DNA from 4 places in the Pantoea sp. Ep11b genome. Region 3 is predicted to be linked to each of the others. Evidence: predicted binding sites of a transcription regulator. Region 3 holds the regulator's gene; each other region holds the start of a gene.
The links. Region 3 encodes PhoB, which activates phosphate uptake and scavenging genes when phosphate is short. Its sites were predicted from a motif close to CTGTCATAAAACTGNCNNAT; they were not measured.

Region 1: serA (phosphoglycerate dehydrogenase) is a predicted target of PhoB. The motif match lies at 1,881-1,900, and genes of this name have one in related genera.
Region 2: ugpB (sn-glycerol-3-phosphate ABC transporter substrate-binding protein UgpB) is a predicted target of PhoB. The motif match lies at 1,973-1,992, and genes of this name have one in related genera.
Region 4: pstS (phosphate ABC transporter substrate-binding protein PstS) is a predicted target of PhoB. The motif match lies at 1,391-1,410, and genes of this name have one in related genera.

What each region holds. Positions count from the first base shown of each region.
Region 1 covers NZ_CP160631.1:3,609,641-3,612,868, reverse strand. The annotation lists gene AB1748_RS16955 (oxidative stress defense protein) at 1-25, shown strand, start outside; gene AB1748_RS16950 (LysR family transcriptional regulator ArgP) at 56-961, opposite strand; gene rpiA (ribose-5-phosphate isomerase RpiA) at 1,143-1,802, shown strand; gene serA (phosphoglycerate dehydrogenase) at 2,082-3,228, shown strand, end outside.
Region 2 covers NZ_CP160631.1:141,069-144,296, reverse strand. The annotation lists gene AB1748_RS00790 (high-affinity branched-chain amino acid ABC transporter permease LivM) at 1-33, shown strand, start outside; gene livG (high-affinity branched-chain amino acid ABC transporter ATP-binding protein LivG) at 30-797, shown strand; gene livF (high-affinity branched-chain amino acid ABC transporter ATP-binding protein LivF) at 799-1,512, shown strand; gene ugpB (sn-glycerol-3-phosphate ABC transporter substrate-binding protein UgpB) at 2,086-3,228, shown strand, end outside.
Region 3 covers NZ_CP160631.1:1,294,148-1,297,375, forward strand. The annotation lists gene sbcD (exonuclease subunit SbcD) at 1-1,075, opposite strand, end outside; gene phoB (phosphate response regulator transcription factor PhoB) at 1,273-1,962, shown strand; gene phoR (phosphate regulon sensor histidine kinase PhoR) at 1,977-3,228, shown strand, end outside.
Region 4 covers NZ_CP160631.1:415,496-418,723, reverse strand. The annotation lists gene pstC (phosphate ABC transporter permease PstC) at 1-154, opposite strand, end outside; gene pstS (phosphate ABC transporter substrate-binding protein PstS) at 242-1,285, opposite strand; gene glmS (glutamine--fructose-6-phosphate transaminase (isomerizing)) at 1,452-3,228, opposite strand, start outside.

The sequences.
Region 1 (3,228 bases), 1.6 Mb from region 3:
GATCAAGCCCAACGCGGCACAATAAAAAAACGGGGCTGATGCCCCGTTTTTGTTTTCAGGCGGCGGCCTCATCCTGACGCAGCACCCGATGTCCATGCGCAATCAGCGCATCGGTCACCCGGCGCATTAACCGGCTTTCTGGCGCAAACCGATGCCAGTAGAGCATCCGGCGCTGATAGAGGCCCGGCGTCAGATCGATCAACTCACCGCTCGCCAGCTCACGCTCAATCTGCAGATGCGGGATCATACAGCAGGTCGAGCCCTGGCGTGCCATCTGCACAAAAGCCTCCGAGGAGTTCACGATGTGGCAGGGCACGCTGCCGGGTGACAGGTCAAAGTTCTGCTGCAGAAAGGCCTGATGCATATCGTCAAGATGATCAAACGCCACCGCAGGCGCTTTCAGCAGGGCCGAGCGTGTGACGCCGTTGGGGAAGAAGCGATCGGCAAAGTCACGCGACGCCACGAACAGGTAGTCGAGCGCGCCGAGCTGATCCACCAGGCAACTGGGCAGAGGCTGCGGCTGGATACTGACCGCACCGACGACTTCACCGCGACGCAGGCGCTCCTGCGTGCGGGTCTCATCTTCAACCTGCAGGTTAAGGCGCACTGGCGAGTCTGCCAGCACATCCTTCAGCGCAGGCAACAGCCAGGTTGCCAGACTGTCGGCGTTGACCGCCAGCGACAGCAGCAGCGGCGTGGTGCCACTGTTCTCATCGCCCAGCCACTCCTCTTCCAGCAGTTCCACCTGATGCAGTAATGCCAGTAGTTTCTGACCCTGTTCGGTGGGCCGCGGTGGCACCGTGCGCACCAGCAGCGGCTGACCAAACAGGTTCTCCAGCTGCTTGATGCGCTGCGACACCGCCGACTGAGTGATGCACAATTTCTGTGCAGCACGCTCAAATCCGCGTTCGCGGATCACTGAATCCAGCGCCTGAAGCGTTCGATAATCCGGGCGTTTCATTTTTGTTTTCTCTCCTTCAGGGTGGACGTCACTATGCCACAGAAGTGTCACCGGTGATGGCTCACTTGTTTTTGTGGGCTGGCTTCCAAACCGATAAATCCACGTCGGTCAGCCGCGCATTTTCAGCAAGCCTTGTTTTATACTACGCGCACTTCGTTGTCGCACAGGTTTTAAACATACCATGACCCAGGATGAACTGAAAAAAGCCGTTGGCTGGGCTGCACTTGAGTACGTGCAGCCAGGCACTATTGTTGGTGTCGGTACCGGATCGACCGCGTCCCACTTTATCGATGCGCTTGCCACGGTCAGACATCAGATTGACGGTGCCGTCTCCAGCTCCGATGCCTCGACCCAGAAGCTGAAAAGCCTGGGCATTCAGGTGTTCGATCTGAACGAGGTTGACCAGCTGTCGATCTATGTCGATGGCGCGGATGAGATCAATCCCCGGATGCAGATGATCAAAGGCGGCGGGGCGGCGCTGACGCGGGAGAAAATCGTGGCCGCGGTGGCGCAGACCTTTATCTGCATTGCGGACGCCTCCAAAGAGGTGGATATCCTGGGCCGTTTTCCGCTGCCGGTTGAGGTGATCCCGATGGCGCGCAGCTACGTGGCGCGTGAACTGGTGAAAATGGGGGGCCTGCCGGAGTATCGTCAGAACGTGGTTACCGACAACGGCAACATTATTCTCGACGTGCATAATCTGCGTATCCTCGACCCGATCGAACTGGAAAAAACTATCAATGCCCTGCCAGGCGTGGTTACCGTTGGCCTGTTTGCCGCGCGCGGTGCCGATATCGCGCTGATCGGCGGGCCGGATGGGGTGAAAACCATCAAAAGATGATCTGGCCGGCGTCACTCCGGCGCCGGTTATTTCTGCCTGCAAATCATCTTTTCTCGCCAGGATGAAATTTGGTGACTTATGTCACATAACTGTCATCGGCAGCGGGTTCGTTCTCTCTTCCACGCCCACCTCATGATTTTGTCCGGCAATGTGCTGCCGTCAGCCGTTGCCGTGCTGGCCTTCGGGCAATCGTTTGTATTGCCGGACGCGATTTTTTTGATATTTTGACAGAAGGCTGGCTTATGGTAGTCCTCATTGAACGCTGAATAGGATCGGGAAATGGCAAAGGTATCACTGGAAAAAGATAAGATTAAGTTCCTGCTGGTGGAAGGTGTCCATCAGAGTGCGCTGGATAACCTGCGGGCAGCAGGCTACACCAACATCGAATTCCACAAGGGCGCACTGGACTCTGACGCATTAAAAGCATCGATCCGCGATGCGCATTTCATTGGTATCCGTTCCCGCTCCCAGCTCACTGAAGAGATTTTTGCCGCGGCTGAAAAGCTGGTTGCCGTGGGCTGTTTCTGTATCGGGACCAACCAGGTGGACCTGGACGCTGCGGCCAGCCGCGGGATCCCCGTGTTCAACGCGCCGTTCTCCAATACCCGCTCAGTAGCGGAACTGGTGATTGGTGAGATGCTGCTGATGCTGCGTGGCATCCCGGAAGCGAATGCGAAAGCTCACCGTGGCATCTGGAACAAGAATGCCAAAGGGTCGTTTGAAGCGCGCGGCAAGAAGCTGGGTATCATCGGTTACGGTCACATCGGTATGCAGCTGGGCGTGCTGGCGGAAAGCCTGGGGATGCACGTCTTCTTCTACGACATTGAAAACAAGCTGCCGCTGGGTAACGCCACCCAGGTTCGTCATCTGGCCGATCTGCTTAACATGAGCGATGTTGTCAGCCTGCACGTACCGGAAACCCTCTCCACGCAGGATATGATTGGTGCAGAGCAGCTGGCACAGATGAAGCCTGGTGCGCTGCTGATTAACGCCTCACGCGGTACCGTAGTCGATATTCCGGCGCTGTGCGACGCGCTGGCCAGCAAGCAGGTGGGTGGCGCTGCTATCGACGTCTTCCCGGTCGAGCCGGCCACCAACAGCGATCCTTTCATCTCTCCGCTGAGCGAGTTCGATAACGTAATCCTGACGCCGCACATTGGCGGCTCAACGGAAGAAGCGCAGGAGAACATCGGGATTGAAGTGGCGGGCAAGCTGGCGAAATACTCCGACAACGGATCAACCCTGTCAGCGGTGAATTTCCCGGAGGTGTCGCTGCCGATCCACGGTATCAGCGCCAGCCGTCTGCTGCATATCCATGAGAACCGTCCGGGTGTGCTGACGGCCATCAACCAGATTTTTGCGGAGCAGGGCATCAACATTGCCGCGCAGTATCTGCAGACCTCGCCATTTATGGGCTATGTGGTGA
Region 2 (3,228 bases), 1.2 Mb from region 3:
CTCAGAACCGGTAAAAAAGGAGAGCAGGCATGATTCAGCCTTTATTAGCCGTTGAAGGCCTGATGATGCGCTTCGGCGGTCTGTTAGCCGTGAACAATGTGGCGCTGGAGCTGCGTCCACAGGAGATCGTCTCGCTGATCGGGCCGAACGGTGCCGGTAAAACCACCGTGTTTAACTGCCTGACCGGCTTCTACAAGCCCACCGGCGGCAGCATTAAACTGCGCGAACAGCATCTGGAAGGTCTGCCGGGCCAGAAGATCGCGCGGATGGGCATCGTGCGGACCTTCCAGCATGTGCGTCTGTTCCGTGAGATGACGGTGATTGAGAACCTGCTGGTCGCGCAGCATCAGCATCTCAAAAGCGGCGTGTTTTCCGGCCTGCTGAAAACCCCGGCGTTTCGCCGCAGTGAGAGCGAGGCGCTGGACCGTGCCGCAACCTGGCTGGAGCGGGTCGGCCTGCTCGATCTGGCAAACCGTCAGGCGGGCAACCTGGCCTATGGTCAGCAGCGCCGGCTGGAGATCGCACGCTGCATGGTGACGCGCCCGGAGATCCTGATGCTGGATGAACCGGCTGCGGGCCTGAACCCTAAAGAGACGCATGAGCTGGATGCGCTGATCGCGGAGCTGCGGGGCGAACACAAGGTTTCCGTGCTGCTGATTGAACATGATATGAAGCTGGTCATGGGAATTTCTGACCGTATTTATGTGGTGAATCAGGGAACGCCACTGGCTAACGGAACGCCGGAGGAGATTCGTAACAATCCGGATGTCATTCGTGCCTATTTAGGAGAGGCCTGAGATGGCAAATACGATGTTAACCATTGAAAACGTCAGCGCGCACTATGGCAAGATTCAGGCGCTGCATAACGTCAGCCTCTACATCAACCAGGGGGAGATCGTCACCCTGATCGGGGCCAACGGCGCCGGGAAAACCACGCTGCTGGGCACGCTGTGCGGCGAACCCCGCGCGACCCAGGGCACCATCACCTTTGATGGCAAAGCCATTACCGACTGGCAGACGTCGCGCATTATGCGGGAAGCGATTGCCATCGTGCCGGAAGGACGACGGGTCTTTTCACGTATGACGGTGGAAGAGAACCTGGCGATGGGGGGCTTTTTTGCCAGCCGCCAGGCGTATCTGACACGCATCCGGCGCGTTTACGAACTCTTTCCACGGCTTGAGGAGCGTAAAATCCAGCGCGCCGGAACGATGTCGGGCGGTGAGCAGCAGATGCTGGCGATTGGCCGTGCGCTGATGAGTCAGCCGCGCCTGCTGCTGCTGGATGAGCCCTCGCTGGGGCTGGCACCGATCATTATTCAGCAGATTTTCGACACCATTGAGCAGCTGCGCAGCGAAGGGATGACCATTTTCCTGGTCGAGCAGAACGCCAATCAGGCGCTGAAGCTGGCGGATCGGGGCTATGTGCTGGAGAACGGCCATGTGGTGCTCGAAGACACAGGCGCAGCACTCCTCTCTAACGAAGCCGTCCGCAGCGCTTACTTAGGCGCCTGATGGGGCACGGCCTGGCCTGCTGGCCAGGTTCCGGCTGGGCAGCGCTCGCCATCCTTACGTACGACGTGTAGGTTCCGGTGGCTGCGCTGTCCGTTCACGGCTCCGGGTGTCGGCGTGGGGGGGCAGAGCAGCTCAGGCGGCTGACAAACTCAAATCAGGCGAATCTGGCCGCAGCAAATAAGCTTAAGACGCAGGGAACAGGGGCAGAAGAGGAAAGCGTCCCGCGCTATGGACAACAACGCCGGGAGCGTTTTGAACAACGCAACGCGCCGGGCCGTATACGGGCGCATTTCAGGAATGAGGTGCGTAATCGCGCGGGCTCAGCATGTCATGGATGACGGATTTAGCGTCTTTCCGCTCTGACCCCGTTCGCTGTGCATACTCAGTCTGACCGCACCCCAGCCAGGGTTATCATCCTTCTCACCCTGCGTTAACCGCGCTGCCTTTTCCTCTTCTGTGCCTGTCATCCGGCTGTCATCTCTCCGTTATTAATCCGTCATTTTTCCGTGTCATGTTACTTCGCGAACCAGAAATCCGTGATTTCACGCGTATTTACCTGCACAGGAAAACTTTATGTCCGTCGTTACCTTTCGTCGTAGCCTGATGAGCGCGCTGCTCGGTCTGGCGATCAGCGGCCAGGCGCTTGCCGCCACTGAGATCCCTTTCTGGCACTCCATGGAAGGCGAGTTAGGCAAAGAAGTCGATTCGCTGGCACAGCGTTTTAATCAGACCCATCCCGATTACAAAATTGTTCCGACCTACAAAGGTAACTACGAGCAGAGCCTTGCCGCCGGGATTGCGGCAGTGCGCAGCGGTAAAGCGCCTGCGGTGCTGCAGGTCTATGAAGTCGGCACGGCGACCATGATGGCCTCCCAGGCGATCGTGCCGGTGCATCAGGTCTTTAAAGAGGCGGGCATCCCCTTTGACGAGAAGCAGTTCGTGCCCACGGTGGCGGGATACTACAGCGACAGCAAAGGTCAGCTGATCTCTCAGCCGTTCAACAGCTCGACGCCGGTGCTCTACTACAACAAAGACGCCTTTAAAAAAGCGGGCCTGAACCCGGATCAGCCGCCGAAAACCTGGCAGGAGCTGGCGACGGATGCCGCCGCACTGCGCAAGTCGGGCATGAGCTGCGGCTACGCCAGCGGCTGGCAGGGCTGGATCCAGATTGAAAACTTCAGTGCCTGGCATGCCCTGCCGGTGGCGACGAAAAACAACGGATTTGACGGGCTGGACGCGGTTCTGGAGTTCAACAAGCCGGTGCAGGTTCGCCACATCGGACTGCTGGAAGCGATGAACAAAAAAGGGGACTTCACCTACTTTGGCCGTAAGGATGAGTCCACCGCCAAGTTCTACAACGGTGACTGCGGCATCACAACCGCCTCATCGGGATCGCTGGCGGATATCCGCCACTACGCAAAATTCAACTTCGGCGTGGGCATGATGCCATATGACGACACCGTGCCGGAGGCACCACAGAACGCCCTGATCGGCGGTGCCAGCCTGTGGGTGATGAAAGGTAAGGACGCGGCAACCTACAAAGGCGTGGCCGAATTCATGCAGTTTCTGGCTAAGCCGGAAATCGCCGCTGAGTGGCACCAGAAAACCGGTTATCTGCCGATCACCACCGCCGCCTACGAGCTGACAAAGCAGCAGGGCTTCTACGACAAAAATCCGGGCGCGGATATCGCCACTCGTCAGATGATGAATAAGCCG
Region 3 (3,228 bases):
CATTCAGGGTTTCATTGTCGAGCCGCGCCAGGCTCTGCTGCCGCTGTTCACGGCTGCGGCGAAGCAGCAGGACCTCCACCGGCAGCGCGGCGGTCAGGCTCTCGACCTGCCGCTGCAGGTCACTGAGGTACTCCTGGGTGGTGACTTCGATGTCGAGCCAGGTGGGCTTCGCCTGCTGAACTGCGCTGAAGGCGTTGAGCTGCTCGGCGATCTGCGCCAGCGATCCTTTCAGCATCCGCATCGGCTGCGTCTGCGGCACCACCAGTGGCGTGACGGATTGCAGACCACTGGCCGCCAGCTCGAGCAGAAAAACGCTTTTTTCGCTGCCCAGCTCGTCAAAACTCAGTGGAATCGGCGAGCCGCTGTAGCGGATATGCTCGCTGCCCGCAACGCGCTGAGCGCGATGGATATGGCCCAGCGCGATATAGTCAGCCGCCGGGAAGGCGCTGGCGGGGAAGGCGTCCAGCGTGCCGATATAGATGTCGCGCACCGAATCGCTCTGGCTGACGCCGACGGTGGTGAGATGGCCGGTCGCGATGATCGGCAGCGCATGGCCCAGCGCCTGCGCGGCGGCGAAACGCTGCTGATAGTGATCGGCGATCGCCTCCAGCAGCGAGGTCTGCTTGTCACGTCCCGACTGGCCCGCCCGGCTGCGCAGGATATCGCGCGGACGCAGATAGGGAATGGCGCAGAGCAGTGCGCCCGGCTCGCCCTGGCGGGTCCTGAGCAGCAGCACGTCGTCATTCTCCTGCGGCGTGGCGATCACCCGGGTATTGAGACAGGCGAGCAGTTCACGCGACTCATTCAGCGTGGCAACGGAGTCGTGGTTGCCCGCCAGCACGACCAGCTGGCAGCCCGTCGGCTGCAGTGCGACTACAAAGCGGTTAAACATCTCGCGGGCATAGCTGGGCGGCGTCCCGGTGTCGAAGAGATCGCCCGCGATAATCAGCGCATCCACCTGATGCTGTTCTATCTGGAGCAGCAGCCAGTCGAGAAACGCCTGATGTTCCGCCGCCCGGCTTTTGTTGTAGAAGAACTGCCCCAGATGCCAGTCCGCAGTGTGAATAATGCGCATGATGAGTCCCTGCCGTTATGATTCGCCCGGCGATTATACGGGCTCTGCGGCCAAAGCAAAAAAATGTCGTGGCCCTGTCATAAATGATTACCCACGAGGTTACAGGCAGGTTATGTTTTTCATAAAAGTGTCACAAATCTGACGCATAATGGCGCCGCGAATCTCAGTGACAGCCGTCATAATCTGCAGGAGTAATAATGGCTAAGCGCATTCTGGTTGTGGAGGATGAAGCCCCCATCCGCGAAATGTTGTGTTTTGTTCTGGAGCAGAACGACTATCAGCCGATTGAGGCGGAAGATTATGACAGCGCCGTGGGCAAGCTGATTGAACCCTGGCCCGACCTGATTTTACTGGACTGGATGTTACCCGGCGGCAGCGGCATTCAGTTTATCAAACACCTGAAACGCGAAGCGATGACGCGCGATATTCCGGTGATGATGCTCACCGCGCGCGGTGAAGAGGAAGATCGGGTGCGCGGGCTGGAAGTCGGCGCCGATGATTACATCACCAAGCCCTTTTCGCCGAAAGAGCTGATGGCGCGGATCAAGGCGGTGATGCGGCGTATTTCGCCGATGGCCGTGGAAGAGGTGATTGAGATGCAGGGGCTGAGTCTGGATCCCTCCTCACATCGCGTGATGTCCGAAACCACGCCGCTGGAAATGGGCCCTACCGAATATAAACTGCTGCACTTCTTTATGACCCACCCGGAACGGGTTTACAGCCGCGAACAGCTGCTCAACCACGTCTGGGGCACCAATGTCTATGTGGAAGATCGTACGGTTGATGTCCACATTCGCCGTTTGCGTAAAGCGCTGGAACTCTCCGGCCACGATCGCATGGTACAAACCGTTCGTGGAACAGGGTATCGTTTCTCTGCCCGCTACTAAACGGAGCTTTTACCGTGCTGGAACGCCTCTCCTGGAAGAGATTACTTGCAGAACTGCTGCTGGCCTGCCTGCCGGGGCTGCTGCTGGGCCTGCTGACCGGCGGCCTGGCCTGGTGGCTGCTGCTGAGCGTACTGGCGGTGCTGTTGTGGCACTTTCACAATCTGATGCGGCTGTCGCACTGGCTGTGGCTTGACCGCACCATGACGCCGCCCGCCGGGCGTGCCAGCTGGGAACCGCTGTTTTATGGCCTCTATCAGATGCAGCTGCGAAACCGGCGGCGGCGGCGCGAACTGGGTAATCTGATCAAGCGTTTCCGCAGCGGGGCGGAGTCGCTGCCGGATGCGGTGATCCTGACGACGGAAGAGGGAACGATTTTCTGGTGCAACGGGCTGGCGCAGCAGCATCTTGGCCTGCGGTGGCCGGAAGATAATGGCCAGAATATCCTCAATCTCCTGCGTTATCCTGAGTTTTCCCGCTATCTCCGTCAGCGCGATTTTGACAAGCCGCTGACGCTGGTGCTCAACAACAAACTGCACATGGAGTTTCGCGTGATGCCCTACAGCGAAGGGCAGTGGCTGCTGGTGGCGCGTGATGTCACGCAGATGCACCAGCTGGAGGGCGCGCGCCGCAACTTCTTTGCCAACGTCAGCCATGAGCTGCGCACACCACTCACGGTGCTGCAGGGTTATCTGGAGATGATGAACGACGCGGTGATGAGTGAACCTTCGCGCAGTAAAGCGCTGCACACCATGTCAGAGCAGACGCGGCGGATGGACAGTCTGGTTAAGCAACTGCTGACGCTGTCGCGCATTGAGGCCGCGCCGGCCATCGATCTGAAAGAGAAGGTGGACGTACCGGTGATGCTGAAACTGCTGCAGCATGAGGCGGCGACGCTGAGCGGTGGCCGCCACGAGATCCATTTCCACACCGATCCCCATCTTAAGGTGTTCGGCAACGACGAGCAGTTGCGCAGCGCCATCTCCAATCTGGTTTACAACGCCGTCAATCACACGCCTGCGGGCACGCGGATCGATATCAGCTGGCTGCGCAGCAAACAGGGCGCGACCCTGCGGGTGTGCGATAACGGGCCGGGTATTGCGGCAGAGCATATTCCGCGGCTGACCGAGCGTTTCTATCGCGTCGATAAAGCGCGCTCCCGGGCCACCGGCGGCAGCGGGCTGGGGCTGGCGATTGTGAAACATGCGCTGAGCCACCACAACGCGCGGCTCGACATTACCAGCGTGCCATACAGCGAGACCTGTTTTA
Region 4 (3,228 bases), 880 kb from region 3:
ATTTCTGGATGCTGGGCCACGAGGAGATGATCAGGGAGACGATAATGCCGCCCATCAGTAACAGGACAATCAGCGCCGCCAGCCTGACCAGCGCGCCAAAAATTCTGTCACCCTGTTTGCCTGGGGCTTTGAATGCCGGCTTCGTTGCAGCCATAAAAGTCTCGGTCTTCAGAAGTTATCAGGGCGGCATCACGCCGCCCGTTGGGTCTGACCGGCGCAGTGTCCGGTCAGGATCGGTCCATTACTGATAAAGCGCCTTACCAGAGCTGTCTTTGATGTTGGCTTTCCAGGCCGCGCGAATCTGTTCGGTCACGCTATCCGGCAGCGCAGCGTAATCCAGCGCGGTGGCCGTTTTACTGCCGCTTTTGAACGCCCAGTCAAAGAACTTCAGCACTTCTGCACCCTTGGCCGCATTCGCCTGGTCTTTGTAGATCAGGATGAACGTGGTTGAGGAGATCGGCCAGGCATCCGCCCCCTTCTGGAAGGTCAGATCCTGGGCGAACGATTTGCTCCAGTCTGCGCCTTTCGCCGCATTGCTGAAGCTGGTTTCGCTCGGCGCGACCGCTTTGCCATCGGCATCCACCAGTTTGGTGTAGGTCAGGTTATTCTGTTTGGCGTAGGCGTATTCCACATAGCCGATTGAGCCCGGCAGACGCTGAACAAAGGCAGCGACGCCGTCATTGCCCTTACCACCCAGACCCACCGGCCAGTTAACGGTGTTGCCTTTACCAATTTTGCTGTTCCACTCTTCGTTCACTTTCGCCAGATAGCTGGTGAAGACGAAAGAGGTGCCTGAACCGTCAGCGCGGCGTACCACGTTGATGTTGGTTTCCGGCAGTTTCACGCCCGGGTTGAGTTTAGCGATCGCCGGGTCGTTCCACTTTTTGATGGTGCCGAGGTAGATGTCACCCACGGTTTTGCCATCCAGCGTCAGCTGACCTGACTTGATCCCTGGCAGGTTCACCGCCAGCACCACGCCACCGATCACGGTCGGGAACTGGAACAGGCCGTTTTTCTGCAGGTCTTCCTCTTTCATCGGCGCATCGGACGCACCGAAATCCACGGTTTTGGCGATGATCTGCTTCACGCCGCCAGATGAACCGATACCCTGGTAGTTAATCTTGCTACCGGTGGCTTGCTGATATTCTGCTGCCCACTTGGCATAAACCGGCGCCGGGAACGTCCCGCCTGCGCCGGTGAGATCGGTTGCCGCAAAAGCAGATACCGCGCTTACAGCGAAAGTGGTGGCGAGGAGTCGGGCTACGGTGCTACGCATCAGTGTCATGTTCCCTCCAGGGGAGAAAAGTCAGGCTCGGGGCCGTTTTAGTAAGAGTCAGTGATTGCTGCAGGAGGGAAAATAGGACAGTTTGATGACAGTGAAATGTACGAAATGTGACAGTTATATGACAGTGCGCTGAAATGAAGCGGGCCCGCGACGGGGCCCACTTTTTTTATTCCACGGTAACGGATTTCGCCAGGTTACGTGGCTGATCGACGTCGGTGCCTTTGATCAGGGCGACGTGATAGGAGAGCAACTGCAGCGGCACGGTGTAGAAGATCGGTGCTATCACCTCTTCGACGTGCGGCAGCGGGATAATCTTCATTCCGTCGCTGTCGCTGAAGCCTGCATCCTGGTCGGCAAAGACGTAGAGCAGGCCGCCACGCGCGCGCACCTCTTCGATGTTGGACTTGAGCTTCTCCAGCAGTTCATTGTTAGGCGCCACCACGATCACCGGCATATCGGCATCGATCAGCGCCAGCGGGCCATGTTTCAGCTCGCCGGCCGCATAGGCTTCCGCATGAATGTAGGAGATCTCCTTGAGCTTCAGCGCCCCTTCCATCGCGATCGGATATTGATCGCCACGGCCCAGGAACAGCGCATGATGCTTGTCGGAGAAGCCTTCGGCCAGATTTTCGATCAGCTTATCCTGCGCCAGCATCTGCTCGATGCGGCTCGGCAACGCCTGCAGCGCATGCACGATCTCATGCTCGGTGTCGGCAGACATCCCTTTCAGACGGCCCAGTTTGGCCACCAGCATCAGCAGCACCGCGAGCTGAGTGGTAAAGGCTTTGGTGGAGGCAACGCCGATTTCGGTGCCCGCTTTGGTCATCAGCGCCAGGTCCGATTCCCGCACCAGGGATGAACCGGCCACGTTGCAGACCGCCAGCGACCCCAGGTAGCCCAGCTCTTTCGAGAGGCGCAGCGCCGCCAGCGTATCGGCCGTTTCACCGGACTGCGACAGGGTAATCAGCAGGCTGTTCCTGCGCACCGCGGATTTGCGGTAGCGGAACTCCGAGGCGATCTCAACATCGCAGGGAATGTTTGCCAGCGACTCAAACCAGTAGCGGGACACCATGCCGGAGTTGTAGGAGGTGCCGCAGGCGATAATCTGGATATGCTCGACCTGGCTCAGCAGCGCCTCTGCGCCCGCGCCCAGTTCGCTGAGGTCAACCTGCCCGTGGCTGAACCGGCCGCTCAGGGTGCTTTTCAGCGCCATCGGCTGTTCGTAGATCTCTTTCTGCATATAGTGACGGTAGATGCCCTTGTCACCGGCGTCATACTGCAGGTTCGATTCGATCTCCGCGCGCGTCACGATGCTGCCGTCACGATCGACGATGGTGACATCACGACGGCTGATCTCCGCGATGTCGCCCTCTTCCAGATAGATGAACCGGCGGGTGACCGGCAGCAGGGCCAGCTGATCCGAGGCGATAAAGTTTTCGCCAACGCCACGGCCGATAACCAGCGGACTGCCTGAACGGGCGGCCACCAGCAGTGACGGATCGCGGCTGTCCATGATCACCATACCGTAGGCACCGCGCAGCTGCGGGATCACACGCAATACTACTTCGCGCAGCGAACCGCCCTGCTTCTGCTCCCAGTGGATCAGATGCGCCACCACTTCGGTGTCGGTTTCGGAGGCAAAGACGTAGCCGCGTGCGATCAGCTCTGCGCGCAGCGGCTCATGGTTCTCAATGATGCCGTTATGCACGATGATGATGTGCTCTGAGACGTGCGGATGCGCGTTCGCCTCAGACGGCTCACCGTGGGTGGCCCAGCGCGTATGCGCGATACCGGTGCCCCCAATCAGCGGCTGCTGTTCGGCCGCTTCCGCCAGTTTCTGCACTTTTCCCAAACGACGCAGGCGCGTCACGTGCCCCTGACGATCGACCACGGCCAGCCCGGCCGAATCATATCCGCGATACTCAAGACGACGCAGACCTTCC